DNA from 2 places in the Caproicibacterium sp. NSD3 genome. Region 1 is predicted to be linked to the other one. Evidence: riboswitches for the same ligand, from Rfam matches in the RefSeq annotation. Region 1 holds a riboswitch; the other holds the start of a gene.

Evidence for each region. A riboswitch is a leader RNA that binds a small molecule or an ion and turns the genes downstream of it on or off. The one in region 1 is predicted to bind tetrahydrofolate.
Region 2: linked by a shared signal. The riboswitch ahead of ACVS9P_RS02710 (folate family ECF transporter S component) and the one ahead of ACVS9P_RS01010 (folate family ECF transporter S component) in region 1 are both predicted to bind tetrahydrofolate.

Annotation. Positions count from the first base shown of each region.
Region 1 is NZ_CM132119.1:202,562-218,479, reverse strand. It holds gene ftcD (glutamate formimidoyltransferase) at 1-233, shown strand, start outside; gene ACVS9P_RS01025 (cyclodeaminase/cyclohydrolase family protein) at 256-882, shown strand; gene ACVS9P_RS01020 (HutD/Ves family protein) at 912-1,529, shown strand; gene ACVS9P_RS01015 (formate--tetrahydrofolate ligase) at 1,661-3,325, shown strand; THF riboswitch at 3,334-3,431, shown strand; gene ACVS9P_RS01010 (folate family ECF transporter S component) at 3,484-3,990, shown strand; gene ftcD (glutamate formimidoyltransferase) at 4,154-5,050, opposite strand; gene ACVS9P_RS01000 (BTAD domain-containing putative transcriptional regulator) at 5,196-8,279, shown strand; gene ACVS9P_RS00995 (ROK family transcriptional regulator) at 8,349-9,479, opposite strand; gene ACVS9P_RS00990 (NAD(P)-dependent alcohol dehydrogenase) at 9,841-10,887, shown strand; gene ACVS9P_RS00985 (sugar ABC transporter substrate-binding protein) at 10,930-11,937, shown strand; gene ACVS9P_RS00980 (sugar ABC transporter ATP-binding protein) at 12,208-13,716, shown strand; gene ACVS9P_RS00975 (ABC transporter permease) at 13,713-14,666, shown strand; gene ACVS9P_RS00970 (carbohydrate kinase family protein) at 14,756-15,718, shown strand.
Region 2 is NZ_CM132119.1:546,079-561,996, reverse strand. It holds gene ACVS9P_RS02725 (VOC family protein) at 1-227, shown strand, start outside; gene ACVS9P_RS02720 (sensor domain-containing diguanylate cyclase) at 365-1,933, opposite strand; gene ACVS9P_RS02715 (type IV pilus twitching motility protein PilT) at 2,497-3,378, shown strand; THF riboswitch at 4,031-4,131, shown strand; gene ACVS9P_RS02710 (folate family ECF transporter S component) at 4,185-4,697, shown strand; gene ACVS9P_RS02705 (amidohydrolase family protein) at 4,750-6,048, opposite strand; gene mtnA (S-methyl-5-thioribose-1-phosphate isomerase) at 6,062-7,141, opposite strand; gene ACVS9P_RS02695 (purine-nucleoside phosphorylase) at 7,156-7,995, opposite strand; gene ACVS9P_RS02690 (class II aldolase/adducin family protein) at 8,108-8,791, shown strand; gene ACVS9P_RS02685 (MATE family efflux transporter) at 8,798-10,192, opposite strand; gene ACVS9P_RS02680 (hypothetical protein) at 10,241-10,948, shown strand; gene ACVS9P_RS02675 (phosphopentomutase) at 10,997-12,151, opposite strand; gene ACVS9P_RS02670 (amino acid ABC transporter substrate-binding protein) at 12,417-13,229, shown strand; gene ACVS9P_RS02665 (amino acid ABC transporter permease) at 13,309-13,959, shown strand; gene ACVS9P_RS02660 (amino acid ABC transporter ATP-binding protein) at 13,973-14,725, shown strand; gene ACVS9P_RS02655 (helix-turn-helix domain-containing protein) at 14,802-15,218, opposite strand; gene ACVS9P_RS02650 (ABC transporter substrate-binding protein) at 15,411-15,918, shown strand, end outside.

The sequences.
Region 1 (15,918 bases):
GCAATGTAGCGCAGGTCTCCATGAACATGGTAAACTACGAAGGCACCCCGCTCTACCGGGTATTCGAAGTTATTCGTGCCGAAGCACAGCGCTGGGGTGTTCCAATTATCGGCAGCGAAGTCGTCGGTTTGACCCCTGCAAAAGCCCTGGTAGACTGTGCGGAATATTATCTGAAGATCGAAAACTTTGACTATCACAAACAGGTCATGGAAAATCATCTCATCAACGGTTAAATCGATAAAGGAGAACATAAAAATGAAGCTTGTTGACGATACTGTCACCGGTTTTACCAATCTGATGGCCTCTTCCGAGCCGGCTCCAGGGGGCGGCTCCGCTGCTGCACTCGAAGGGGCTCTGGGTGCGGCTCTTACCGCAATGGTATGTGCTCTGACACAGGGAAAGAAAAAATACGCTGCATTTGAGGATTTGGCAAAAGAAACCGAACAGAAAGCTAACGTGCTCAAAGAACGCTATCTGGACGTTCTTGACCGGGATACTGATGCTTTTCATAAGGTCAGCGCTGTTTTTGCCATGCCGAAAAATACCGACGATGAAAAAGCAGTACGCAGCGAAGCCCTGCAGAAGGCTCTGAAAGGCTGCACCGAAACCCCTTTTGAAATAATGGAACTCGCCTGCGAAACACTGGATCTTGTAACCGGCATTTTGGATCGCTCCAATACGAGCACCAAAAGCGACCTTGGCTGCGCCGCGCTCAGCCTCAAATCGGCTGCACAATGCGCATGGCTCAACGTTCTCATCAATCTTGGTGGAATCAAAGACTCTGAATTTGTCGATACCTATCGCAAAAACGGAGCAGTTTTGTTGGAAAAGGCCATAAAAGCAGCCGACAGCATCTACCTAAACGTTGTAACTTCTCTTTGACCAATTGATTTTTGGAAAGAAGGCTTTCTATGGAACCGCTGATCCGTCATATTTTCCCCTCCGATTTCGTCGTCAGCAATTGGAGCGGCGGAACCACTTCGCAAATTGCGATTGGCCCCCAAAATACGCAATACGCCGAACGTGATTTTCTCTGGCGTCTCAGCACTGCCACCGTCAATGTTCAAGAATCGGATTTTACCATGCTACCGGATTATTCCCGCTATATTTCCCTATTAAAAGGGAAAATACATCTTTCTCATGACGGTGGAAAAGTTCTCTCGCTTTCTCCCTATGAGATTCATGCGTTTGACGGTGGCAGCACCACCCATTCGGAAGGAACCTGTGTGGATTTTAACCTGATGCTGCGAAAAGGGGCCTGCAAAGGGAATCTTTTCTGCCTACATCTGGCCGAAAGTACAGAAATGACCATTCCAGCTTCCCCCTGCACAAACGATTATCGCCATACGACGATTGTCTATGCGACAAAAGGCAGCGGCACGCTCTCTGCAGGAACGACTTCTCAGGTGTTTTTCTGCAAAGAAGCTGTAATGGTCTCGGGATTTTCCGCGCCTCTGCTTTTAAAGAGCCGTGAATCTTCCATCTTTATGATCGCCGAAATAGATACATTGCTCTCAGCTCCGATTTAAAAATCATCTCTACAATTTCATCAGAAGATCACCATGCCCGGGTCCGAAAATGATTTCGTTCTCGGGCGTTATCTTCATTATTTTTTATCCGGCACTCATTTGTGAGACCGACAAAAGGAGGAATTATCGTTATGAAGACCGATATAGAGATCGCCCAGGAAGCGACTATGGAGCCGATCGAAAAGATCGCGGAAAAGCTGGGGATTTCGAAAGACAATCTGGAATTATACGGACGCGGAAAAGCAAAACTCGACATTCATTCGTTAAAAGAAAAGCCCAGAAAAGGCAAGCTGATTCTCGTCACCGCCATCAATCCCACCCCTGCCGGTGAGGGAAAGACCACCACCAGCGTCGGTTTGGCAGACGCCCTCTCCCGCCTCGGAAAATCCACCGTCGTCTGCCTGCGTGAGCCCAGCCTCGGCCCGGTATTCGGCATAAAAGGCGGCGCTGCCGGCGGCGGCTATGCGCAGGTCATCCCCATGGAAGAAATCAATCTCCACTTTATAGGTGATTTTCATGCCATCGGCGCTGCCAATAATCTTCTGGCCGCCCTGATTGACAACCACATCCAGCAGGGAAACGCGCTCAATATCGACGTGCGCAGGATTGTCTGGAAGCGCGTCGTCGATATGAACGACCGCCAGCTTCGCCACATCGTCTGCGGCCTTGGCGGAAAAGCCAATGGTGTTCCCCGTGAAGACGGCTTCGATATCACGGTAGCTTCGGAGATCATGGCGGTGCTGTGCCTCTCTACCAGCCTTTCCGACCTCAAAACGCGGCTTGCAAAGATGGTGGTCGCCTATACAAGAAATGACGAACCCATCACGGCCCACGATCTTCATTCCGAAGGCGCCATGGCGGCTCTTTTAAAGGACGCCATCAAGCCGAACCTTGTGCAGACGCTGGAACATACGCCCGCACTGATTCACGGCGGCCCCTTTGCCAATATCGCCCACGGCTGCAACTCCATCTCCGCCACACAGACTGGATTAAAGCTTGCCGATTATGTGGTGACAGAAGCCGGATTCGGTGCCGATCTGGGCGCTGAAAAATTTATTGATATCAAATGCCGCGCCGGTGGATTCACCCCTGATGCAGCGGTGATCGTCGCTACTGTGCGCGCATTAAAGCATCACGGCGGCGTGCAAAAGGCAGACCTTGAAAAAGAAGATCTCACCGCTTTGGAAAAGGGACTGCCGAATCTTCTGCGCCATGTGGAAAATATCACAAAAGTCTTTGGGCTGCCATGCGTAGTCGCAATCAATGTCTTCCCCACCGATACTCCTGCTGAATTAAACCTCATCAAGCAGAAATGCCGCGAATTAGGCGTCAATGTAGCATTGAGCGAAGTTTGGGCAAAAGGTGGAGAAGGCGGAGAAGCTCTGGCAAAAGAAGTTCTGCGGCTCTGCGAAACAAAGAGCGAGTGTCGGTTCTGCTATGACGTAAACGATTCGATTCCTGACAAACTCAACGCCATTGCGAAAAAGATTTATCACGCGGACGGCGTCGATCTGACGGGCCCCGCCAAAAAGCAGCTCAAGCTCCTTACCGATCTCCATTTTGACAAGCTGCCGATCTGCATGGCAAAGACCCAGTATTCCTTCTCGGACGATGCAACACTTCTTGGCGCACCTGACGGTTTCCGCATCACGGTGAAAAATCTTAAAGTGAACGCCGGCGCTGGATTTTTGATGGCGCAGGCCGGTGACATCATGACAATGCCGGGCCTGCCAAAAGTTCCCGCCGCAAATAAGATCGACATCGACGAATCCGGAAAGATCACCGGCCTCTTTTAAAAAAGTCAGACAGAGTAGGGCAGTACGTTAAGTGCCTGCGGATGAAAAATCGCCGCAGAACGAAAAAGCGATTTTGCTTCACGATACTGCATCCGCATCCACTGCTATCAGCAAGAACTTTCTCTCTGCTGTAGCAATCTGCACAGGGAGGGATTCTCGTGAAAAAATTCGATACCCGAGCCATGACAACGATTGCGCTTCTCATTGCAATGACCGTATTTCTCGCCCGGTTCTGCTCGATCTCCGCATGGAATATCAGAATTAGCTTCAGTTTTCTGCCGGTAGCCGTGGCGGCAATCCTTTTTGGCATGAAAGAAGCCTGCACCGTGGCAGCACTGAGCGATATCATCGGCACAATCCTATTTCCGGTGGGGCCCTATTTCCCGGGATTTACCCTGACCGCCTTTCTCACTGGAATTGTCTATGCAATATTTCTGCATAAAAAGCAGACGCCCCTTCGCATTTTGGGCTGTGTAGCCGTAAATCAGCTTTTTTTAAGTCTTTTTCTCAATTCGTTCTGGATTTCCATTTGGTATTCCTCGCCGTATCTGCCGCTTTTAGCGACCAGATCGGTCCAGACCTTTGTAGTGGGAATCGCTCAGTTTTTGACGCTGGGCATTGTTTCGAAGGTACTCTCGGTTCATAGAAAACAGATAATGGGATAACCCTAAAAAAAAAGTGCCGGATTTTATCCACTGCGAAAAACGAGAAACACTTATCCCGGGACTTTCCCATTGTCTTTCAAACCGCAAAATTATTTTTGGAAAACCCACAGATACAATTCTCCCTAATAAAAAAGGGCTGCAGTGATTCTGCAGTCCTCTTTACTTATAAATGGGTTTCCAAAACCTGATCAATGGAAAAATCATCGATCTGAAGATAATACTGGGCACAGTCTACCAGCGCCTGCATGGGTACAATCCCCACAATCTCGCTGTTAAGGACCCGGGCGCCATATCTTCTGGCCTCCATTTTGATCGCTTCAAAAACGCTGTACATGGAGCTTTGCGTATAATCGGTCAAATTCATGGTAACCTGTGCAAGGCCTCGTTCGTCCAAAGAAATTCCCATTGCCTTCACAAACCGGTATCCGCCGTTAATGCTGCGCACTCTTCTGCTGATCTTTCTCGCAATTTCCACATTCGGCGTATCGAGATTCACATTAAAGCAGATCAGCGGCATCCTTGCGCCGATCGCTGTGGCGCCGCCGGTAGGATGCATGGTGGAAGGGCCGAAATCCGGTTTCCAGCGGGGATCCTTCATCTTTTCCGCAAGGCCCTCAAACTGGCCCTGCCTGATCGCCGCAAGGTCTGCACGATAGGGAGCAGAAGCGGATTTTTCATAAAGATAAAAGGGCTGCCCAAACCGTTCGGCAGCTTCTTTTGCCACTGCTTTTGCCAGCCGATCCGCATCCTCGATGGTACAGTCGCGCACCGGAATAAACGGAATCACATCCACACAGCCGATTCTCGGATGCGCTCCTTCATGCTTTGTCATATCAATCAGACGTACTGCCGCTCCCACCGCCTCAATCATCGCTTTTTTAAGCGGCTCCGGATTGCCCAACACCGTCACAACGCAGCGGTTGTGATCCGGATCTGTAGAGTAATCCAATAGCTTAACGCCCGGTTTTGCCCGAAAACAATCGACGATCTCTTCGACTTTGCTCAGATCTCTGCCCTCGCTAAAATTTGGGACCGATTCAATAATCTGCTCTAATTTCAATCAAAACGCACTCCTCTCCGATAATCTTCTATAGTGTCTATTATATAGGCAGACCCCCCTTCTCTGCAACAAAAACAAAATCTTTTATTGCTCAAAAGCTTTTAATTTATTATACTGATATTGAGAATAAACGGGGGGAATCCATATGCTCAAAGCCACTCTTTTAAAAAATCCTTCTGTAGAACTAAACGGTGAGCTGCTCACGTTCCCATACCGGCGGGCGGAAGCACTGCTTTACTATATGCTCGTGCAGCATAGCGCCACCAGGCAAGAGCTGACCGCTCTTCTTTGGGAAAGCTATGATGACGTTACGGGGCTTAAAAATCTGCGCAATGCGCTTTATACTCTGAAAAAAGTTCTGGGAGGTGAATTTCTGATCTCCCCTCAGAAATCTCTTGTCATTATCAACCCAGATTGGGAATACACCTGCGACTATGACCGCTTTATACAGGATGGCGATTTTTCCGCTTATGCAGGGCCTTTTTTGCAGGGCTTTTCCGTAAAGCACGCTTTTTCCTATGAAGAATGGCTCAGCCGCACCCGTGATAAACTGCACGAACAATATCTACATAAGATTTCGGATCAGGCGCAGGCCTGCCTGAAATGCGGCAACCGTAAGCAGGCGATCTGCTGGGCGGAAGAATCTCTGCGGGAAGAGCCCCTCGACGAAACCATGTGCTCTTTTCTCATGGAGCTTCAGCGGCAGGAAAAGCAATATGTGCGCGCTACCCAGATCTATCAGGATTTAAAGAAGCGTCTTTCAGAGGAATTGGGCACCGAGCCCATGGAAGCGACTACCGTCCTTTATTATGAGATCATGAATGAATGGAACGATACCACACTTCCCCCCGAGCATTCCTCTTCTGCGCCTGTTCTGGTGGGCCGTGAAAATATCTATGCTCAATTGCGGGCTGCGCTGGATTCTTTTCGCTTAGAGGCTGCCCACCACTGTTCTCAGCTTTTAATGGGAGATGTAGGCTCCGGAAAAGGAGAAATGATCGATTATCTGCTGCAAAGTATCGACTTATCTTCTTTTCTTGTGATTCGCTGTACTTGCCTGCAATCCGAAAAGCTGATGCCGCTTGCCCCTTGGGACCGTGTAATGCTTCCTCTTGCAGAACTGATTCAGCGGGAAAATCTCTCTCTTTCAGGGCCAATAAGGGCCCACCTCGGCCAAGCTTTTTCGGTTTTCCGCGAAGGCGGAGAAGCAGGGGCTACGCGTCTGCTCCGAAAATTGGATGAACCCCTGAAAGACAGCCTGATGATTATGCTAGGGATGCTTACCCGGCAGTACAAAATCCTTTTGATTCTCGAAAATCTGCAGTGGATGGACTCAGACAGTCTTTCACTCATGGATACCGTTATGCGACATCTCGGAACCGGCGGCCTCATGATGATTTTAACCTGCAGCGGCGGCGGAAGTCCCTCTCTACAGAAATCTCTTCGGTGCGATGCTGCGGATGATCTTCTGCAGGAGCATTCGCTGCTCCCTCTCACGCGGGAACAGACCGACACGCTCATCCAAAATGAACTCGGCAAAGAAGCCGCCCTGCAGCTGCAAAGCTGTTTTTATGATGAGACCGGCGGAAATTTTTCTCTTTTGATGGAACTGTCCCGTGCTTTTCTACGCAATGGCAGCACCAAAGAGACGCTTAACAGCCTTGACGATATTCTGATGGAATGTCTATCCGGGCTGGACGAAAACACCATTCACATTGCCGAACTCATCTCTGTTTTTCAGCAGGATGCTCCCTGCGAAATTCTGCTAGAACTTCTCAGCGGCAACGAAGCCGCCCTTTCTTCCGGATTAGAAGAGCTGCTGCGCCGCCATCTGATCGAAGAATACCGGGACGGCAGCGAAATTACCTATCGGTTTTTTCATGAGCGCATCCGGAAATTGGTCTATGACCGGCTCAACTATTTTCAGCGTAGCCCCTTGCATCTGCGGATTGCGCAGCTTTTTACCGGAGACGGACTGCCGGTGCAAAGTGATATCTGCCGCCGTGCTGCATGGCATTTTCATTTGGGCGGCGATTTCGTTCGCTCTCTAAGCTGCCGGATTCGCGCCCTCGATTTGGAAAGCACACGCAGCTGTGAGCCCTTTCCCTGCGTTCCCTGCGAAAAAATTTCGTTTGTCCCCTCGGAAAAGCTTCAGGAAGAACTTTTACAGTGCGAACAGGAGCTCTCTGATCTTCAGCAGTCTGCACAAGGAGCAAGCGTTTTGCCGGCTTTGGAGAACCAGCTGATTCTTATCCGCGGACGGCTGCTTTTATTCCATGGAGATTTTGAAAAAGGAAGCGCAGTATTGGGAACTCTCAGTGCCACAGGTAGTGAAGACCGAAATCACAACGTGATGATCCGTGCCTGCTACTTACTGGCTTCCTGTGCTCTTTACCGGCAATCTCTCAGCCTTGCGGAACGCTATACCGCTGCAGGAACGCGCCTTCTTCAAAAAAGCGGAGACCCCGTGCTTTCCGCACAATTTCAGCGTCTGCGGGGCGCCTGCTTCTGTCTGCGGGGCGACTACGATAAAAGCGGATACTATTTTTTAGAGGCCATTGAAAGACTTGAAAAGCAGCCTCCCTCCACTGCGGCGCGGATCCAACTTGCCGCAGCAAACAGCGCCTGCGGAAGGCTGTTCCGCCAACGGCAGGACTATGCGAATGCCTGCTCCTATTTTAAAAAAGCATTAGATACGCTGGATGGTCCCGAAAAAAGCCCATGGCCAGGAGCTGTTTGGGTTTATATCCATTATGGGCGAACCACTTTCTTTATGGAAGACCATCTGCGGGCACAGCAGCTGTTTCTGCGCGGATACGAACTGTCTCAGCTTACCGGAGAACTTTGGGGCTGTACCGCAGCAGCTGCTTTTACCGCCTATTATCAGATACAAGATGGAAACTCTGAAGCTGCCATCAATAGTCTCAAAGATGCGCAGAAAAGCAATATCCGCCTGCAGTCTCCTTTAGAGGGCGCCATCCTTTGTTTTGTCAGCATGGCTATCCGTCAGTATCTGGAACGCACACAGCAGCATAATCGGGAATTGGAAACTTTACTGACTTTTTCTTCTGCCAGCTATGCGCGCCAAGGGCTTCGATTGCTCTCGGGGATTCCGGATGTGGCGGAAGCACAGCTTTTATCAAAGAGTCTGCGTGACGGCATCACAGATCAGCAGCATTTTCATGCATCGGAGCTCTATAGCAAAAATAAGCATTTTATGACAGAATAAACTTCTCATTAAAAAGGGACGGCACATGTTTTACTCATGTGCCGTCCCTTTTTAATGCTGCGCTGTTTTTTATCCGATGGTATCGTAAAATTTCTGAATCAGCCACATGGCAATGCCATAAGCGGAAGCTTCCATATGATATTTACTGCACCGCAGATAAGAGGTATCGAAATCAAATTTATTCATCTGCATCACAAGTTTACTAAGATCGATGAGATAGTCTTTAAGATACCCGCCTACATACCCGCCGATAATGATATCACAGTCAAAGGCCATCCGCAGATTGGATACGGTCAAAGCGAGCGTATAAAGATAGTCGTGCCAGATTTTTTCAAAATCGTGGTTGCCGTTTTTTAGCTCGATAAAATATTTTTCCAGATTGCCGCCCGTATGAGAAGAAAGGCGCAAGGCCGAACAATAGCAGTCGACACATCCTCTTTTCCCGCAATAGCATCTTTCGCCGTTCGGAACGATAATGATATGACCAAACTCTCCGCTTTTTAAATGATCGCCCTCATATAATTTTCCGTTATAGCTGATGGCGCCTCCGACGGTATTATTGAGAGAAAGATAAATCACATTTCTATCAGGATCAGAAATCTCGGTATAGGCCGCGCAATTTGCGTCGTTATCAAAGACAACTTTATAGGGGAGAAACTGGCTCATCTTTAAAAGGCTGATATTAGAGACGTTCAGCGCGTGCGATTTTAAAAGAATATGATTCGCTTTATCGATAATTCCGGGAATGGAAACGCCGATTCCCGCGATCTTTTCGCGCTCTTTTGGGTCCTCAAGCGTGTCATCGATAAAGGCTTGAATCCTCTCGGAAATCTCCTGATAATAGGAGAACGTATCTTCATACCGCATTCTCTGCCGGGTATTCGACAGCATGGTGCCCTTTGCATCAATCATCACCAGCCCTAGATGGTTGGCGGTAATATCAACTCCCACCGCATAACAAATATTGGGGACAATCGACAGCGCCTTTGCCTTTCTTCCGCCGGTAGATTGATAATTTCCCACTTCTTCCACGATGCCCGCATCGCTCAGCTCTTTGATATTCTGAAGGACCGTAGGCATACTGAGCCCCAAATCATTTGCAATATCCACCTTCGAAGCGTGGCTGCGCCGATAGATATAATTGACAATTTTAATTTTATTCTTTCGCTTTGTCTGGATTTCCTTTGGTGCTTTTTCCATTTTGCAAAATTCAGCTCTCTTTTTTATGGCAATAAAAATTCCGCCACTTAATTAATCGTTTTATAAAACCATTTAATAAAATTATTGTATTCTATATTTCAAAAAAATACAATCTTAGAATAAAGAATTTCGAATTGTTTAGTAAAGATGAATATCTTCCTTTCTGAAAACCACATGACTTTTTGTTTTTAAAAGCTGTTTTCATAATTAATTTTCATTTTGAACAATTTATTTGAAATAATTGGTCGTTTCCCCTAATAAAATTGATGTTGACAAAATGATTTTGTAGATGTATTCTGCTAATAGATTATTAAATCTTTTTATTAAAGTCTTTAATTTTCTTGAAAAGAGGAGTAATTTTATGGATAAAAAAATGAAAGTTGCCGTTATGTTGGGCATCGAAAAAATGGGATTTGAATCGCGGGATGTCCCGCAACCCAAGGATAACGAAGCTCTTGTGAAAGTGGAGTACGTGGGCGTCTGCGGTTCTGATCTTCATTATTATGAATTTGGGAGAATTGGCGATTATATCGTAAAACCGCCTTACGTTTTAGGGCATGAGGCCGGCGGCACGGTCGTCGCAGTAGGAAAAGATGTTACGAATCTAAAAGTTGGGGACCGGGTGGCTTTGGAGCCCGGAAAGACCTGCGGGCACTGCGAATTTTGTAAAACCGGCCGGTATAATCTTTGTCCCGATGTGATCTTTTTTGCCACCCCGCCCGTAAACGGCGTTTTTCAGCAATATGTTGCCCACGAAGCAGATCTGTGCTTTAAGCTGCCGGACAACATGGATACCATGGAAGGCGCTTTGATTGAGCCGCTCTCCGTCGGGTTCCATGCAGCAAAACAGGGCAATGCCCATCTTGGTCAGACTGCAACGGTATTCGGTGCAGGCTGCATTGGGCTGATGTCCATGATGGCTTTAAAGGCCATGGGAGTTTCCACTGTCTATGTGGTCGACGTGATGCAGAACCGCCTCAATAAAGCCAAAGAATTGGGTGCAACCGAAGTCATCAACGGAAAAGACGAGGACGCCGTTCAAAAAATTATGGAACTGACACATCAGAAGGGCATTGATCTTTCGATTGAAACAGCCGGAACCGAAATTACATCCCGCCAAGCGATCAAGGTTGCCAAAAAGGGGAGCACGATTGTATTTGTAGGCTATAGCAAGAGCGGAGAAATCACCCTGCCCATGAGCATGGCACTTGATAAAGAACTCACCTTTAAAACAGTCTTCCGCTATAGACATATCTATCCTGTCGCAATCGACGCCGTTTCCAGTGGAAAAGTAAATTTGAAAGGTGTTGTTACTAATGTCTATGACTTTGATGATATTCAAAGAGCCATGGATGAGAGTGTTCACAATAAGAATACCGTTGTAAAATCAGTCATTAAAATAATCTGATTAGCGGATTATTTTAAAAATTATAAGTGGGAGGAAACTACATTGAAAAAGAAGTTATTAGCAACCGTGATGAGCGCTCTGCTTATCACATCCCTGCTGGGTGGCTGCGGCAGCAGCTCCACAGCGAGCAGCCAAGCAGCTTCTGGCGCTTCAACAACATCCACGTCGCAGGCAGCAGGCAAGAAGCTCAAAATCGGCATCACCGTCCAGAGTCTTAGCAATCAGGTCTGGTCCGTAGCATGTACCACCATGAAAGACATGGCCGATAAAGACGGAAATACCCTGACCTACACCGACTGCGGAGATACCTCATCAAAGCAGATTGAGCAGATCGAAAACTTTATCAGCAGCAAATGCGACGTCATCATGGTAAACCCCTCTGACCCGAACGCGATCGAAAACGTCTGCAAAGAGGCACGCGACGCCGGCATTAAAGTAATGTGCTGGGATAACGAAATGGAAAACACCGATATCAACTGGGTCATCGATAACCAGAAACTCGGTTACATGATTGGCGAGCAGGCCAGCAAATTCATCAACGACAAATTCACCGACGGCAAATGCCAAGTCGCCGTGCTGGATTATCCTCAGACCGCAATCCTTCTTGAAAGAGAAAACGGAATTCTGGCAGCGCTCAAAGAAAAAGCCCCCAACGCAGAAGTAGTTGCACAGCAGCCTGCTATTAACGCAACCCAAGGTCAAGACGCCATGGAGACGATTCTTCAGGCACATCCCGATGTAAAAGTTGTCTGCTGCATCGGCGGCGGCGGCGCTGTTGGCGCAAACGAAGCTTTGAAAGCCGCCAACAAAATTGCCGATAATGTGGGCATTTTTGCAGCGGATGCAACCGACCAGGAACTGGCAGCCATGCTGAACGGTGAAGCAAACAGAATGTCCGTTATGGTAACCGGAACTCCGAAGGTTATCGGTGAAAGCTGCTATCAGCTGATCACAAAGCTCGGCACGGGCGGTACTTTTGACAGCCGCAATGTTTACAGAGATATCTTCCCTGTAACGGCTGAAAATGCTTCGCAGTATTATTCAAAATAAAATCTGCCAATACATCGGACTTAAATCCCTCAGTGCATTGAAAAAACAGCGGTAGAACCAGTGGACGTCTAATCGTCCGTCCGGTTTTCCGGATGCAAGATGATGGAGACGAATGCCCCCCACAAAACACGTTTTTATACTCTTTACGTGTCTTTCGGGGGCATTCTTCATCATAAAAATTTAATTTTTTCTATCACTTTTACGCAAAAATGCTGTAAAATTGTTTTCATGAACTGATGACGATTTGTCAAAGAAAAGAGGATCGCTTTTATGGAAGATTCTGAATATGTTCTGCAATTAAATCATATTAAAAAGACCTATCCCGGCGTGGTCGCTCTGAACGACGTATCCCTCGACGTCAAAAAAGGCGAAATTCATGCCCTGATTGGAGAAAACGGCGCTGGAAAATCGACGCTGATTAAGTGCTGCAGCGGCGCTGTGATCCCGGATTCCGGAGAAATCATCACCGGCGGACAGACTTTTCACTCCATGACTCCCCGGCTTGCAATCCAAAACGGAATCGCCATCATTTATCAGGAGTTTAATCTGGTTGGGGACCTTTCCGCAGCGGAAAATATTTTTCTCGGCCGCGCTATCCGAAACGGTATCATGATTGACCGCAAAAAGATGGTTGAAGAATCCGAAAAAGTATTCCAGCGTCTCCACATTCATATTAACCCCAACACCCTCGTGCGCAATCTTTCGGTAGGCTATCAGCAAATGGTAGAGATCGCAAAGGCCATCCAGCAGGATGTAAAGCTGCTCATCATGGATGAACCTTCGGCCCCGCTTACCAACGGTGAAACTGAAAGCCTCTTTAAAACCATCGACGCGCTTAAGAGTTATGGGGTCTCGATTATCTATATCTCTCACCGGATGGAAGAAATTTTCCGCCTGTCCGACCGCGTCACCGTCCTGCGCGACGGCAACTACATAAAAACCGTCAACACCAAAGAAACCAATGTTGACGAACTAGTAAATTTGATGGTCGGCAGAACGCTACAGGAAAAATTCCCACCCAGAAAAGACTGCATTCAAGACGAAACCTTACTTGAAGTGAAAAATCTATATGGAAACGGTGACCAGAATATTTCGTTCTCGGTTAAAAAGGGAGAAATTCTTGGATTTGGCGGTCTCATCGGCGCAGGCCGCACAGAGCTTGCGCAAGTACTTTTCGGCATGGTACAAAAAACCTCCGGCCAAATTTTTTTGAAGGGAAAAGAAATTAATCCGAAAAATCCGCGCAACGCCATCAATCTTGGAATTGCGCTGGTCCCCGAAGACCGAAAGCAGCAGGGGATTTTGTTGGGACTTTCGGTCAATCAGAATATCAATATGCCAATTTACCGTCAGCTCTCAAAAGGCTCTGTCATTAACGAAAAAGAGGAGCGGGAGGTCAGCAAAAAATACGTTAAGGAAATTGAGATCAAGACTCCCAGTATTCATCAGCTTGCAAAGAACCTAAGCGGCGGAAACCAGCAAAAAGTGGTTCTTGCAAAATGGCTTGCAGCCAACTCAGAACTCATTATTTTTGACGAACCGACACGTGGAATCGATGTCGGCGCGAAATATGAAATTTATAAACTCATCAACGACCTCGTCGAACAGGGCAAGACCATCCTTCTGATTTCTTCCGAAATGGAAGAACTGATGGGAATGTCCGACCGGATTTTGGTGCTGGCAGAGGGAAAAATTACAGGTGAATTGAAGAAAGATTCTTTTAGTCAGGAAATGATTATGAATTTTGCTTCCAACGTGAAAAAGGAGAAATCGGCATGAAGAAGGTTATTCCTATTTTAAAAGAAAGGGCAATCTATGTTGCGCTCATTGCCCTGTTTATTATTTTCTCATGTTTAAGCAGTGACTTTTTGAGCCCCAATAATCTAATCAACATCGCCCGGCAGATCGCCGTGCTCGGAATTGCCTCCGTCGGTATGACTTATGTCATCCTGATCGGCGGAATTGACCTTTCCACCGGCTCCATTATCACGTTTGTCAATATCATCGCGGCGTATTTGATGGTCAATATGGGCATGAATATGTGGCTCGCGATTCTTATTGCCCTGCTTTCCAGCACCGCGATCGGATTTTTAAACGGTCTTTTGGTCGCTAATATGAACATCCCCTCCCTCATCGTGACCTTCGCTTCTCAAACGATTTTTGAAGGCTTTGCGTACATTCTTTCAAAAGGAATGCCGATTTTCGGCTTTCCGAAAGGATTTGCAACCATCGGGCAGGGATATGTTGGTTTTATTCCGATTCCCGTCATTGTCATGATCGTTATCTTTCTCATTGGCGGATTCATTCTCAACAAAACCTATTTCGGCAGATATTTTTACGCATTGGGCGGAAATGAGACCGCCGCACAGATGGCAGGTATCCAAGTAAAGAGAGTCAAATATCTAATTTTCTCGCTTTCCGGTCTCTTTGCAGGCATCGCAGGCATTATCATGCTGGCGCGCACCAATTCTGGCCAACCTACCGCAGGCAAGGGCTATGAATTTCAGGTAATCACCGCTGTGGCCCTTGGCGGCGTGAGCCTTTCAGGCGGCTCCGGCAAACTCTCTAACGTTGTAGCAGGCGTGTTCATTATGGGAATCCTCAAAAACGGCATGGTCCTTCTGAATATCAGCGAATATGTTCAGATGGTGGTCGAAGGCGTCATTCTTCTTCTGGCAGTTGGATTTGACTGCCTGCAAAAGCGGAAACTCGGATATCAAAACCACTGATCGTGTTGTTTTTAAAAACGAATTTTCCTATCTGGAATTTTTCAATTTATTTTCTGATGAGAAACTTTTAAAAGCAAAGAAGGGATGATATGAAAATGTATGATGTGGCAGCTTTAGGAGAACTTTTGGTGGATTTTACCGACGCCGGAATCTCTCAAAACGGGATGCATCTTTTTGAACAGAATCCGGGAGGAGCACCGGCAAACGTCCTTACAGGGCTCAGCCGGATGCACTTTCAAACCGCTTTTATCGGAAAAGTCGGAAGCGATCTTAACGGCCGTTTTGTGGAATCTGTTTTAAAAAGGGAACACGTCGACACTTCCGGTCTGATCGTCGACCCGAACTATTTTACCACGCTTTCCTTTGTAAGCCTTTCAAAAGACGGGCAGAGAAGCTTTTCTTTTGCCAGAAAACCCGGTGCAGATACAATGCTCCGCCGGGAAGAAGTAAAGGACGATATTCTCCGGAACACTAAGATTTTTCATATTGGTTCTCTCTCTCTGACGAATGAACCCTCCCGTACTGCCACCCTTTCCGCTTTGGAAACTGCTAAAAAAGCCGGTTGTATCATCTCTTACGATCCCAATTACCGGGCGTCTTTGTGGCCGAGCGAAGAAAAAGCCAAAGAAGAAATCCGTTCGGTACTGCCGTATGTTGACGTCATCAAACTATCCGAAGAAGAGACCGATTTTGTCACACCGGAAAAAGATCCCAAAGCAGCCGGAAAATTTTTGATTGACCATGGGATAAAAGCAGTTTTTATCACCCTCGGCAAAAACGGTGCTTACGTTTTTAACCGGGAAGGCTGCGCTTTTGCGCCGCCGGTTCCCGGGCATGCCATTGATACCAACGGCGCCGGAGACTGCTTTTGCAGCGGTATTTTATCCCGCATCTGTGAAAATTCAAAATCACTTGACGATCTCTCTCTGAAAGAGCTTTCTCAATATGCGCATTTTGCAAACGCAGCCGCCAGCTGCTGCATCGAAAAGCACGGCGCAATTCCTTCCATGCCCACTTTGGAAGAAATCAATCAACGCCTTTCCGCTGTCTGATAAAAAGATCCCATCAAAATTCATTTTGTCCTCCTAAAAAGGATAGGCGGCCTCTTTTTTAAATTGGCCGCCTATCCTTTTTGCTTTTTTGAAAACTCATAAACGTTTCGTGTTTTATTTCAAAAGCTTTTTTCTTGGTGGTAATCCATATTAAAACAACTCCTTACTTCAGAACTCCAAAATAAAAAAGCCCGCTGATT
Region 2 (15,918 bases), 340 kb from region 1:
TTAAAAGACTAAACAGTATGAAAAGTATTCTATATGTTCACCCGCTCTTTGAACATTCGTGGGGGCAACGAGTCGTCCGTTTCTATGATTTGGATAAACACATCATTGAAGTCGGCGAAAGCATGAATATGGTCGTTAAAAGATTTATAAACACTGGACTTTCAATTGAAGAAACAGCCATTCGTATGGATGTACCGGTTGATTATGTAAAATCGTGTTTCACATAAAAATAAGCATTTTATAAGGTCACGACTTACATTTAATTGAGTAACTGTCATAAAAAAGACATGACCTTACTGATTTGTAAAGGTCATGTCTTTTTGTTTTCCCCAATACACGCTGCAAATAACCGATCAATGCAAACTTATTCCTCACTGCCCTTTTGGTGATACATTTGCGTATCACTTTCCAAAATCAATGCGTCAATGCTCTTATTCGTCCCATCTGTTTGGGCGATCCCAATACTGATCGTAATATTTTGTCGGAACTTTTTGTCTGAGACAATGCTCTTGCAAAACACATTTCTTTCAATTTTCGCTAATTTACGTGCCCGCCGATTCATTTCGGAAATGTCATATTCGCCGCACAGAACAGCTATAAATTCATCTCCGCCCATCCGTGCAACCAGCCCATCCGAAAATACTTTTTGAATCTGTTTTGCAGTAACAGAAAGCACATAATCGCCATACTGATGACCATAAGTATCATTAATCAATTTAAAATGATCGAGATCCATATAAAAAAGTGTCATTGGCTCTCCATAATGATCTTTCATATAATTATAAAAATAACGGCGATTATAAACCTGCGTCAGGGGATCTGTATTAGCCAGCTTCATAATTTTGTTTTCGTAAGAACGCTCTACCGTAATATCGGTAAAGAGGCAATAATATCCAGATACATAGCCAAATGCATCGATAATCTCCCGCTCAATCAATTCAAAAATCAAGCGCTGATCTTTACGTTGAAAAACGACTTCTTCCACTTTTGATTTTTCATGATCACGCTCTTTTAAATAAACCTCTTGAAATGTTGAATCTTTCCACACTTTATAATCCAACACAGAATCTGAAACATCAAATATGGCTTTAAAATTTTGGTTTGTACGAACAATATTCCATTGCTTATCACAGATTGCAAGCGGAAACGGAAAATTCTCAATTAAGATTTCCAGTTTGACTCCAATATTGCTAAAATCCGTCACATCATGTGCGACCCCAACAGTCCCCATAATAGAGCCGTCAATATCAAACAGAGGAGATTTAAAGGTACGAAGTTGTTTTAACCCGTCCTTTGTTTTTACAGCCTCTTCAGAAATACATGTCTGTCTTTTTTGCATAACCGCATTATCAGACTCCTGACAAGCATATTCCCCGGTTTTATACTCTTCCGGTGGAAGATCCCAGATATAGCAGTGTCCCTTCCCCTTAACCTGTTTTTTCGTCTTATGTACGGTTTTGCAGAACTGTGAATTCACAATCATATGGGCACCGGCAATATTTTTATACCAAACCATTTCCGGCATACTATCAATCGTCACCGTCAGGAGATTTTGATACAGCCACGCGTCATATTTATATCGTGTCTCTTTGATCCGGTTGACAAAATAAAACTGGAGCATCTTTTCAGAAGACGATTTTTCCCAAACTCCGTCTACTAAAAACAACGTTTCTTCATTGAGCTGTAATAATTCTTTTTCTTGTCCGTAAAAAATCGAAGTAACATTTTTTTGTTTAAAAGCGCAAATTTCCGATATTAAGGATACTTGATCAATAATAATGAGACTCATTCCCTCATTAAAATTAATCTTAGAAATTTTTTGGCATGTCAGGAATCCGCAGGTAACATCTTTTTCCAATGGCACCTTCCGCAAACAAGATTCCAATTCTAAAGAATCACTAAAAATATATACCGTCAAATGTAATCCATTCATAAGCATGATCACCCCCATAGGATTAAACAACTTTGTTGTTATGATTCAAAATTCTAAAATTAAAACGCGTAAAAGCTTTTTCGTTTCTGTAATTATAATATCATAAAGTATACTTAATTTCAACTAAAATATTTTCAAATTTGTTTAGTTTAATCAAATAAATAATAACTATTATCATTTATATAGGTAACAGCATATTAGCCTTTTATAAAATCTCAATTCTACCATACACTTACAAAATGACTTTATTTAGGTTCAAAGGCTCACCGCTAAGTGTATAGTAAAACTTTGCTTTATGGTTGAATATACTATCATAAAAAAGGAATTTACAATGATTAAACACCATATTTTATATATTATGGAATTTGCCATAGTCCAACTATTTTTGACTGTTCCGGAAAGGAGGGCTATTCATTAAATCTCCAAAAGATATGACTCCCTTCGGACAAAACAAACCGAGCCATTTAATTAAAATTTTTTGTCTTCTCTTTTTCTGTACCATCTTTTTTTGCAGCTGTGGAGATTCCTCGAATTTCACTGCAAAAAATGCTTCTTCAGCTATAGTGGGAGCTACTTCCTTTCCGATTCAGAATCTTCCAAAAGTCTCTGCAACGAATCAGGTGATTCAAGGGAACAGCGCTGTGCAGAAAGCGTACGAGCTCTCTTGCTGCCGTGATCCGCATCATTTTTTTCAGCTGCCGGATCCAGCGAAGTTGGGCATCCCGGATCAGGTAATGAAACTGAGCGAACTAACCAGCGGGCTGGTACTTGTTACAGGCCCTGCCGGGAATGGAAAATCCACGACACTTGCCTGTTTAATTGATCGGATTAACAAAACCCGCAGCGGTCATATCATCACCATGGAAGACCCGATTGAATATATTCACCGCCATAATCAATGTATTGTCTCTCAGCAAGAGGTCGCTTCCGATACCAAAAACTATGTAGCCGCTCTGCGCGCCGCACTTCGGCAAGCGCCAAACGTTCTGCTGCTGGGGGAAATGCGGGATCTCGATACAATCGAAACGGCCATGACTGCCGCGGAAACCGGACAGCTGATTTTTTCCACTCTGCGTACCAATAACGCAGTCAGTACAATCGACCGCATTATCGACGTTTTCCCTACCAATCAACAGCATCAAATCCGTTTGCAGCTTTCGATGGTGCTCAAAGCCGTTGTTTCACAGCAGCTCCTTCCTACGGTCGATAGTGGGATAGTACCGGCCTTTGAAATCATAATCTGCAATCTTGCTGTACAAAATATGATTCGCGAAGAAAAAGTTCACCAGCTGGATTCTGTTATTTTCTCCGGCACCAAAGAAGGAATAATCTCGATGGATGCCAGCATTTTTAACCTTTGCAAAGCGGGTAAAATTATAAAAAAGACTGCGCTGGAACGCTGTCTCGATCGAGATTCTATGGAAACTCAACTTAAAACGATTTAACTTTTTATTGGAATTTTCGCCTTAAAGTCTCGAAATATTTCAAATTAATCCAAAACTTGTTTTAAATAAATTTGAATAATTTTTTAATAATTTTGCAATAATATTTAAATTTTATTCATATAATTAATTATTTAAATCTAATTTTGCAATATTTATTATAAATTATTGCAAATCTGGGGTTGCAATTTATAAAATGGCCTGTTATAATACAGGCAAAGAAAAACGAAAGGGGTGAATCCAATGGCATAGAAAAAGCGGAACGCCGTATTCCGAAAGCGGCAAAATTTTACAGGGAGTGGATTCCAATGCACCAAGTTCTTACGGGCGAAACTTCTGTATCAACAAAAATAAAAATTAAGGGATGAGTCCCATGTACCAAAGATTCTAAACGTTTTGGTGAATTAAGCTGTGACTTTTAAAAGCACAAACTTATTTTGATTCATTCAGTTACATAAAACAAAAATAAAAAAGGGCCGAACACAGGGAGTGAAATTTTTTCACCCTATGTGTTTGGCCCTTTTTCTTCGTGATTTTTTCCGTTTTTATTGAAAGTAAATTTCCCCATTCTATTAAGATTGCCCTTTTTAAAAATTTTTGGCTTTGGCTATTCCAAAAAATAAAAAAACGTGTAAAATGAAATTGTAAATCTTTGTACAGAGTAGAAAGTACGCATAAAGTGCCGATGGACGGGAAGTTGCTGTCGGACGACGCGGCCGGAATATGGCCGGATGATGTGCTTTCGCATCCGCTGTCACAAAAGAGTCTTCTCTGTTTGTGGCATCGCCAATTTCAGAGGAGGAATCAATATGAAAAATCATTCCACGCTGATCCGGCTGACTACAATCGCATTTCTTGTAGCGCTGGATATCATTCTCGGTCGGTTTTGTTCCATCAGCACCCCAATCGCCCGAATCGGGTTCGGCTTTATCCCTGCTTCTTTATTGGGCTTTCTTTTTGGCCCTTTGGTGGGCGGCCTGGGATGTGCTGTCGCAGATATTCTTGGAACTTTTCTTTTCCCGACCGGTGCTTATTTTCCCGGAATTACACTGACGAGTTTTCTTGCAGGCGCTCTTTATGGGCTGATCCTTCATAACCGCCCGATCTCTTGGCTGCGCTCTCTGACCGCCGCTTTCTGTGTCTGCACCACACAGCTGCTTGTTAACAGCTTTTGGCTTTCGATGATCACAGATACTTCCCTTGCAGCGCTGCTCTCTGTTCGCTTTATCAAGAGTGCCGTTATGGTGCCGGTGATTACAATGGGCATTGAGCTTTTATATCCGCGACTGATTCCAATCGCTCAAAAGCATCTTTCTAATTAATCAGCATAAAAAGAGTCCCGCTCGGCTGTAAAAATGCCAGGCGGGACTCTTTTTATTTATTTTTTGCCGCCTGTTCTGCCATTTCTTTCTTTTCGGCGATAATTTCATTCGCTTCCCGATAAATTTTCTCCGGATCTTCCCCAATCGAGAATTTTCCATCTTCATAAAGGATTTTTCCAGCGACCATTGTCATCTTTACATTTTGTTTACTGCCGCTGTAAACCAAATTTTTTAGGAGGTTATTCTCCGGCTGCATATTGGGCTGATGAAGATCAATCATGATCAAATCGGCCTGCTGTCCCAAAGAAAGTGTTTCACAATTTGAAAGCCGCATGGCTTTTGCACCGCCTACCGTTGCCATGCGAAGAACCGTATTGGCATCCATTGCAGAGGCGTCGTTCAGCGAAAGTTTCTGCAAGGCCGTTGTCAAGAACATCTCTCGGAACATATCAAGACAGTTATTGCTGGCCGGCCCGTCCGTTCCAATCGCAAGATTGATTTTTCGCTTTTCCATCTCACACAGCGGAGCAATTCCGCTGGCAAGTTTTGCATTGGAAGCCGGATTGGTAATGACTGAAATTCCGCGTTTTACACAAATATCGAGGTCCTGAGGCGTCATATGGACACAATGGAATCCGCCGCCGCCAAAATCGAACAGATGAAGACTATCCATAAAAGCGGTCGGCGTCATACCGGTTCTCTTTTTACACTGCTCTACCTCGGAAACACTCTCGGAATTATGCACATAAACCGGCGCCTCAAATTCATATGCCAATTTTGCAATCTTTTTCATGCGTTCCGGAGCTGTGGTATATTCTGCATGGAATCCGAGCTGATGCGTAATCAGCGGGTCAAAATGATTAAACGTCTTATGGTCTTCTGAAAGTTCTTCGGGACTGCTGGTAAAATCATTGACACTGCCACAGAGAACCATTCGGAATCCGCTCTCAACAGCAGCCTGTGCGGCCTCTTTCGGGAAAAGATACATGTCAAAACATGCCGTGATTCCACTTGTCAGATATTCCAGAATGGCAAGTTTTGTAAGCGGTCCAATATCTTTTTTCCGGAGCTGTGCCTCCATCGGAAACACCTGCTGATTGAGCCAATCTAAAAGCGGCAGGTCATCCGCATAAGAGCGCAAAAATGTCATCGGAGAATGGGTATGCGCATTTTTGAATCCCGGCAGAATCAAATTTCTTCTGCCGTCGATCGTACGGTCAAAAGGTTCTCCATCCTCTTTTTCCGGGCCGACATAAGTGATTTGATCATCATTTGTCCGAAGTTCCCCGAGGAATACAGGTTTTCCCTCTTCCATCGTTTCTATTTTTACATTTCGTAGCCGAATTTTCATAGAGATTTCCTCCTTATCTTGCAGATTGATATTTAGAAGCTTGACATGCTTTTTTTAAACTCTCTGTAAAAGGCGGACGGCAAATTCCGCTTTCCGTTACAATCGCAGTAATCAGCGTATGGTCCGTCACATCAAACGCCGGGTTATAGCATTTTACATGCTCCGGCGCCATTGGTTCTCGATACCACTTTTCACGGATTTCTTCCGGATCACGCAGTTCGATCCGAATATTGTCTCCGCTCTTGCAGGAAAGATCAATGGTAGAAGTAGGCCCGAGCACATAAAAAGGAATTCCATAATGCTTTGCAAGAATTGCCACTCCGCTTGTTCCAATTTTATTGGCGGTATCCCCATTTGCTGCAACTCGGTCACAGCCGACAAAGCAGGCATTTACCCAGCCATTTTTCATCACCAGAGAAGCCATATTATCACAGATCAGCGTTACATCAATGCCCGCTTTCTGTAGTTCGTAACTCGTGAGCCTGGCTCCCTGCAAAAGAGGTCTTGTCTCGTCTGAAAAGACGCGAAAATTTCTGCCCCTCTCTTTTGCAAGGAGCATCGGTCCCAACGCCGTTCCATAAAGGGAAGTTGCCAGGGGCCCCGCATTACAATGGGTCAGGAGGCCGTCTCCCTCTTGAAAAAGCGAAAGTCCATATTCGGAGATAGAATGACACATATCGATATCTTCCTGCTGAATGGCATGTGCTTCTTTCCCTAATATGGAAATGATTTCAAGAATCGATTTTTCTTGATTTTTTTCTGCAGTCTTTTCCATTCGCTTGATTGCCCAGCTTAGATTAACCGCTGTTGGCCGCGAAGAATTGAGATAGGAACCAATTTCACAAAACTTTTGATAAAATGCAGAAAATGAATCTGTATGAATGGTCTTAGAGAGGACATAGAGTGCATACCCCGCAAAGATTCCGATCGCCGGAGCCCCCCGAACACGAAGCTTTTGAATTGCCTCATAGCATGATTCCGGTGTTGAAAGCGTTAAAAAGCGGGTCTGACCGGGCAAAACGCTCTGATCTAAGATCACCACTGCCGTTTCTGATTCATTCAGCGCAACATTCTCCGGATACTGAACTTCCATTTTTTCTCCTCCCATTATTTCTGCAAAATAGTCTCTCCCATAGCAGTAATCCCGGCCGTCACCAATTTTCGGAACCGGGGCGCCGCAATTTTAGCAGCCTCTCCCACTTCTTGATGGGAAAGTGGATGATCTCCGATTCCGCACCCAAGATTCGAGATAAACGAAATTCCGCAGATCCTCATTCCCATATGATTGGCGGCAACTGCCTCACAAGCGGTACTCATTCCAACCGCATCCGCACCCAAAACACGTGCCATACGAACCTCGGCAGGGCTTTCAAAATTGGGGCCGGTAAACTGAAGGTAGGTTCCTTCCCGAAGCGAAATTTCAAGATTTTGGGCTTCCTTTCTCAAAAGCTCCTGTAAATCCCGGTCATAAATCTCGCTCATATCAGGGAAACGGGGTCCTAGCTCGTCCGGATTTTTCCCAATCAACGGAGACGGCACAAAATCCGAAATCTGATCTTTAATCAGCATAAAATCACCCGCACAAAAGTCCGGATTCACGCTGCCCGCAGCATTCGTCAAAAACAGAATTTCTGCGCCGAGCCTTCTCATCAGGCGCGTCGGCAGCACTACGTCCTGCATGGAATATCCTTCATAATAATGGACTCTTCCCTGCATCATCACGACGGGAACTTTTCCAATATGGGCAAATAAGAACCGCCCTTTATGCCCGGGAACAGTAGAAACCGGGAACCCCTCGATCTCATGATAGTCGATCGTTCCCTCCACTTTTACATAGTCTCCGTAATCGCCTAATCCGGAACCAAGGATCAAAGCTACTTTCGGAATAAACGGAATTTTATCCTTTACACTTTGAAAACAGCATTCCAATTTTTCAGAAACAGTCATTACAAAAATTCATCCTTTCCCGCAAAATAAACGGCTTCTTCTCAAAAAGAAAATTTTTTCTTGTCCTTGTTTTTTGCAAGCAGATTTTCTATACTGATAAAAAGAGTTTATCATGAAAGTTTATCATGAAAAAGGGAGTTTTATCATGCATCCTTATCGAAAAGCGTTGATTGAAGCCGGAAAAGAAGTTCTTCATTCCGGACTGACAGTAGAAACATGGGGAAATTTGAGTCTGCGTGATCCGGAAAGCGGACTCATTTATTTAACTCCAAGCGCAATGGACTATGACGACTGTACAGAAGAAGATATTGTTGTGCTTTTTCCGGATGGCAGCATCTCTTCTGGAACTAGAACACCTTCCATCGAAAAGGATCTGCATCTTGCAGTTTATCGTACCCGCCCAGAAATTAATGCCATCATTCATACACACCCGATCTATTCGACCATTTTTTCCTGCATTGGAGAACAAATTCCGCTTTTTCTTGATGAAGCCGCACAGTCGCTCAGCGCCCCTGTAAAAGTATGCCCTTATGCGCTGCCCGGAAGTAAAAAGCTTGCAGAAGTCTGCGCAAACGCACTCTCCCATGGAGAAAACGCCTGCCTTCTAAAATCACACGGTACCGTCTGCATTGGCCGCACACAGAAAGAAGCATTCAAAACAGCCAAAGTTCTCGAAATGACAGCTGAAATTTATTGGCGTATCCGTGCAATTGGAAAAACGCCTGATCCGCTTGACCCAAAGGATATTGCTGCGATGCGCCATTTTGCACTTTACCATTACGGACAGCAAAAGTAAAAATTTTTAGCCAGCTTTTCCCGCTTTTTTTGACGGTTCGAGAATCGTTCCCAATTTTAATTCTTTAATCGTTTTCCCACAGACCGGAATTGCCAGCAATGCCGTACAAAAATCGGAAGCCGGTTGACAAATCTGAATTCCAAAAAGGCCAAAATTCGGCACCAGAATTGCCAGAAGCGGAAGAAAAAACAGTCCCTGACGGGCAAGTGCCATAATGGTTGCACGCACAGACTGCCCGATCACCTGCTGCATCATATTGCCCAAAGAAATCCATGCAAGCAGCGGCATGGCAACGCATTGTGCCTGAAGTGCCAGCGCTCCGATCTCAATAACCTGCGGATCGTCTCTTCGAAACAACATAACAACCTGCGGCGCGAAAATGAAAGCCAGGACACTAAGGCAGAGCATTATAATCGTTCCAATTCGTACACAGAACCAAAATCCTTTTAAAACTCTGTCAAATTTTTTCGCGCCATAATTGAATCCGCAAACCGGCTGAAATCCCTGCCCAAAACCAATAACGGCCGAACCGGCAAAGTTTGAAATACGCATAACGATTGACATGGCAGCGATTGCAGCATCTCCATAGGCACCGGCTGCAAAATTAAGGCAGATCGTTGCAACACTTGCAAGGCTTTGACGGCAAAGAGATGGAAATCCGCCCTGAAAAATACCCTTTAGATACTTGGCATTGGGGGTAAAATTACGGAAATGAATCCGCAGATTTCCCTTCTGAAAAGTTCCTGCTACGAGAAGTGCGCAGCTGACTGCCTGGCTCAGCATCGTCGCAAAGCCCGCTCCTCCGATTCCCATATGGAATACAAAAATACAAAGCGGATCAAGCCCCACATTTAGAATTCCGCCGGTCATGATCCCGATCATGGAATAAAGCGCGCGTCCTTGAAAGCGCAGCTGATTATTTAAGGTAAGAGAAGCTACCATCCACGGTGTACCAATCAAAATATACTTCAAATACTCGCAGGCATACGGAAGAATCGTTTCCGTAGAGCCAAGCGCCCATGCAAGCGGTTTTAAAAAGATGAGTCCTAATGCCCCGACAATTGCTCCGCAGATTGCTGCGGAAAAGACGCCGGTCGTCACCATTTTAGACGCATCGTCGAGATCTTTTGCCCCAAGTCTCCTGGAAATATAACTGCCCGAACCCTGTCCGAAGAAAAATCCCAGTGCCTGAATGATCGCCATCATTGAGAATGCAACTCCGACCGCGCCTGTTGCACTGGTTCCAATCTGTCCTACAAAATAGGTATCGGCCATATTATAGACACTGGTAACCAGCATACTGCAAATCGTTGGTACCGCTAATTTGCAGATTAAGCGGTCTACCGGCGACTTTGTCATTCGATCAAACTTTTCTTCCTGTGTTCCTGCTTGTACCCCCATCTGTATACCCTCCATTATCTCGTTCTCCAGTTGAAAGGAGTTTTCTCCATGAATATGATACGAATCCATCGTAAAGATGGTTCTTTTTCTTTTTTTGGAAACCAAGCCTGGCTCAAAAGTTCCCCTCTTATCTCTCAAAGACGGGCTGATATCCTCAGCAAATCAGGCTGTGGGCTTGTTTCCATGGGGGATTTCCTCCTGTTACTGACCAAAAACGGGCTTTTGCCGGAGACCCCTCTTACCGAAAAAGCTCCCTTTATTAAAAATGATTGGATTGAAGAAAAAGAGTATCTCTCTTTTTTACTGCTGCTGTATCGGCTTTATCTTCCCGTTTTTTCAAAAATCGGTATTCAAAGCTACATGCTTTCTCATGCAATCAATCACTATGCTGAAAACTACAACCTTTCTCTTCACACACATTGGGAAACCTCACAAACTGCTTTTTTAAAGGTTCTCGAAGGGCTCCTTAAAGATGGGCGCCCTGCTATTGTCGGAATCGGTCAGAATTTCCCCAATCCGTTTGCGGGACATTTCATCCCCTTCTATTCCTTTAAAAATGGAGATTTTATCCCATTTGATCGGCTTTGTTCCCACTATCTGCTATTCCTCGGCGATCAAATCATCTCTCCCAAGGGACATTTTCTGCATGCCGCTTCGTGGGGAAAAGAAGGCTATTTTTGTCTGGAAGAATTTTTGCAATACAACCGCCGCTACAGTGGATTTTGGTGTGGAAATATCATGTCTTACTCCCTTTAGAAAATAAGGAAGTCCCGCTTTTAAAAATCAGCGGGATCTTTTTCTTTCTTATTTAAGAAACGAAGTTCCTGCCAGCAGTGATCCGCATCCCAAGAATTTCGTGACAGTCGCGCCGATATCCGCATAAGTTTCCCGAATGCCAAGATCTGTATTTGCAGGCACAGACGCACCCACTGCCAGGATCGGGATATATTCTCTCGTGTGGTCGGTCCCCTTCCATGTTGGATCACAGCCGTGATCTGCAGTGATGATCAGAAGGTCATGATCATTCATTTCCGCGCAAATTTCCGGCAAACGATGATCAAACGCCATCAAAGCATCTGCATATCCCTGCACATCGCGGCGATGACCATATTTCATATCATAATCCACAAGATTGGTGTAAATCAGCCCTTCTTTATAGCGTCCCATCATCTGCAGTGTCTTTTCGATTCCATCTGCATTATCAACCGTATGAACACTCTCTGTAAAACCGCGCCCCGCAAAAATATCGGAAATCTTTCCAACCGCAATACTCGGCAGCCCAGCTTTTTTCACAAGATCGGGCACCGTTATCCCCATTGGCTCCAAAGAAAAATCACGGCGGTTGGGCGTTCTCACAAAATGTCCCGGCTCCCCAATAAATGGGCGTGCAATGATTCTGCCGACGCCGAGCGGTCCCTGCATCATCTCACGCGCAATTTTACAGATAGAATATAATTCCGAAAGCGGAACCACTTTTTCGTGTGCCGCAATCTGCAAAACGCTATCCGCAGAAGTATAGACGATCAGTTTTCCGGTTTTTAACTGCTCAGTTCCTAATTCTTCAATGATGGCCGTACCAGAATCCGCCTTATTCCCTAAGATGCCGCGTCCGCAGGCTTTCTCAAACGCTTCGATAAAATCGTTTGGAAAACCGTTTGGAAAAGTCGGAAACTTCTGTTTTGTAATCACACCGGCCATTTCCCAATGCCCCGCCGTGGTGTCTTTTCCAGCAGACTGCTCTTTGGCTCTGCCAAAAGCGCCGTCTGCCGGCAGATCATTTCTTAGGTGGGGGGTAGGGAAAAACTTTCCAAGTCCCATTTTTTCAAGATTGGGCAAAGAAAAAGGGTTTGCATTCTGCGCAATATGCAAAAGCGTATTAGCCCCTTCATCTCCATAATCTGCAGCGTCCGGCAAAGAACCCGCTCCAAAACTATCTAGAACAATCCAGATTGCCCTCATTTTGGGTTCCTCCTTCTGAATATTTTTTCTTTTCTTTTAATTATCGCATTGTTGATGAATTTTTTCAAGAGAAACACAAATTCTCAAACGAATCTTCCAAAAATCCTCTAAAAAATGATTTTTTCGAAAAAATCTTTCTTTTTCTCTTCCCAAATCAAGAAAAGTTCGATATAATAAGTTTTGAACAGCTATCATGATAGCATGATAAAGCGAAAAAGTGAATTGCTGAATGTTTTCAGTTAAGGAATTTAGGAGGATTGACAAAATGAAAAAGATACTTTCTCTGGTACTTGCGGCCGCCACTGTAATGGCGTTGTCCGCTTGCGGCAGTAGTTCCAATAGTTCTGCATCAACGGCTGCTTCTTCTGCCGCTGCTTCTACAGCAAGCAAAGACACCTTGGTTTTAGGCTGCGATGTCAATTTTGCACCGATGGGATTTAAAGATGGAGACAATGTCGTCGGTTTCGATATTGATCTTGCAAAAGCGGTCATTGAAGATAAGATGGGCAAAAAACTTGTGATTCAGCCCATCGACTGGAGCTCCAAAGAAGCAGAACTTGATACCGGAAAAGTGGACTTGCTTTGGAATGGTCTGACCATTACCGACGAGCGCAAGGAAAAGATGTGCTTCTCAAAGCCTTATATGGAAAACAAACAGGTAATTGTCGTCAAGAAAGGTTCCGATATTAAAAGCAAAGCGGACCTCAACGGTAAAAATGTTGTCATGCAGAAGGAATCCACGGCAGTTGATGCTTGGAAAGACGCCGGCATTACCGCAAACGTGACGGAACTTAAAGATAATGTTCTCTGTCTCAATGAAATTTCCACCGGACGCGCGGACGCCGCCATCATGGATTCGGTCGTTGCCAATTATTATCTTGCCAAGCAAGCCGATCAGTATCCTTTCGTCATTCTCGATGATTCTCTTGCAAATGAGCTTTATGGAGTTGCTGTAAAGAAAGGAAATGAAGCTCTCATGGAAGAAATTCAGAAAGCACTCGACGAGACGATCAGCGATGGAACCGCTGCAAAGATTGCAACCAACTGGTTCGGCTCTGATACGATGTACAAAGGCTGATTTTTTAAATCTGTTTGAAAGCATTAAAGGGCTGCGATAGCGCGGCCCTTTTCTATCTTATTGTTTAGGAGGTTCTGCCATGGACTTTTCCGTCATGTTTCAACAACTGTGCAAGGGATCCTTGGTAACCATGCAGCTTTTTATCATTGTGCTCCCCTTGTCTTTAATTCTTGGCATTTTGGTGATGCTTGGTGTACGCTGTTCAATCAAACCGGTTCGTTGGCTTTTTGAATTTTACATCTATATCCTTCGCGGAACGCCATTGCTCCTGCAGATGCTGATCTTATTTTACGGGCTTTATTACATACCGGGAATCGGGCCTCATTTGGTCATTACAAGCCGTTCATTTGCCTGTACATTGGCATTTACCTTAAACTATGCCGCTTATTTTGCTGAGATTTTCCGCGGCGGTCTTTTAGCGGTCGACCCCGGGCAGTATGAAGCTTCCAAAGTGCTTGGCCTTTCCAAAAGTCAAATGTATCTGCACGTCGTTTTTCCGCAAATGTTCCGGGTTGCACTGCCTTCCACCGCAAACGAAACGATCACGCTCGTAAAAGACACTTCGCTGGTTTTTGCGCTCGGTATCGAAGAGTTGCTGCAGAACGCTACCAATATTGTCAACTCTCAGGCAACCTTTGTCCCCTATATTTTTGCTGCTATCTTTTATTTGGTCTTGACAACGATTCCATCTGTCATTTTCAAAAAATTAGAAAAGAAATTTGATTTTTAAGGAGGAAACAATGATGCCTGTTTTAAAAGCAAAAAATCTAAAAAAATCTTTTGGCGATCTTTGCGTTCTCCGGGATATTTCTTTTGAAGTGGAAAAAGGAGAAGTCATTGCCGTAATCGGGCCATCCGGCGGTGGAAAATCCACGCTGCTGCGCTCGCTGATCGATCTTGAAAAAATAGACGGTGGCTCTATCTGGATTGACGGAGACCCTTTGGTGGAAAATGGAATTTACTGCAAGCCCGCTAAAATTGCGGCGGCAACGGCAAAAACCGGGATGGTTTTCCAGCATTTTAATCTTTTTCCTCATTTGACCGTTCGAAAGAATCTTGAACTTGCACCAAAACTTGTGAAAAAGCAGGATTTTAAAATTACTGCCGATGATTGTACGCTGTATCTTAACAAAGTTGGGCTCTCGGAAAAAGCGGACAGCTATCCGCGCGAACTTTCCGGCGGGCAGAAACAACGGGTCGCGATTGCCCGTGCGCTGATGATGCACCCTGATATCTTGCTGTTTGACGAACCAACTTCGGCATTGGACCCGGAATTGACCGTCGAGGTACTCGACACCATGAAGCAGCTTGCCCGTGACAGTATGACCATGATCGTGGTCACTCACGAGATGAGCTTCGCAAGAGAAGTCGCAAATAAAGTGATTTTTATGGATCAAGGTGTGATTCTGGAAGAGGGGCCTCCTGAACAGATCTTTTCCAACCCAACGCAGCCCCGCACAAAAGAATTTTTAAATAGCATTCTCAAAGGACAATAATTCTTCTTAACAAAAGGGTGTGATTCTCGATTGAAAATCACACCCTTTTGTTGTTTAAAATTCACTTTTAGTCCTTTTAATTAATTAAATCCATCGTTTCACATTCCAGTACTTTGGCAATCCGTCCCAAAATAGCTGTGCCAATTTCTACTTCATAGGTCTCCCACTGATACACTTCCATCAACGTAACTCCCAGCGCATCTGCCAGTTCCTGGCGGGTCATCCCCATCTCTTCGCGCCGCTGCGTAATCCGACGGCTGCGCTCCAAAAGATAAGCCTTTCGGCTTTTATTGTCTACTAAAACTGGCTTTCCATTATGTTCTTCCAATGTGCAGGGGAGTTCTCCCATAATTTGAGGTCCGTCTTTCGTCTCTTCCACATGATATCCTTCTGGAAGATCATATGGTCTTCCCCCATCATCATTTCCATCCGGATCTGCAGTCAGTTTAAAAGTCGGCTTTTCCCCGTCATAACAGTATAATACAGCTTCCATTCCGGTTCCTCCGATTTGTTTTTTTCTATTATAACACGGCTCTTTACACTTTTTTAAAAAAAATCTTCTATTTTAATAGATTTTCGATTTTCTATTGACATCAGCCTGCTTTCCTTGTAGAATACTACTATTAATCGTTACTTTAAAGCATTAAATGGTTTAACTACTAAAAGCGATGGAGGGGGAACCAATATGAAAAAGGTCCATAAGATTTTAGCCGGCATGATGGCTGCGGTATGTGCTGTTTCGATGACGGCATGCGGAGGAAGCTCCAGCAGTTCTGCCACTACTTCCGGCACTGCTGCTTCAACTGCGAGCGGTAAAACTTATACAATCGGAGTTGCACAGCTGATGACTCATCCTGCGATGGATGCTTCTCTCAAGGGGTTTAAAGAAGCTTTGGAAGACGAAGGCTTTAAAGAGGGCGTAAACGTTACTTATGATGTGCAGAATGCTCAAGGGGAACAATCGAACTGCGCAACAATTGCCAATACGTTTGCCAACAAAAAGCCGGATCTAGTCCTTGCAATCGCCACTCCTGCGGCACAGGCTGTTGCAAAGGTCATTACAGATACACCGGTTCTCATTACAGCGGTTACTGATCCGGCCGAATCCAAATTGGTTGCTTCCAATGAAGCACCTGGAAAAAATGTTTCCGGAACCAGCGATAAAACACCGGTTAAAGAACAGATTGACCTGA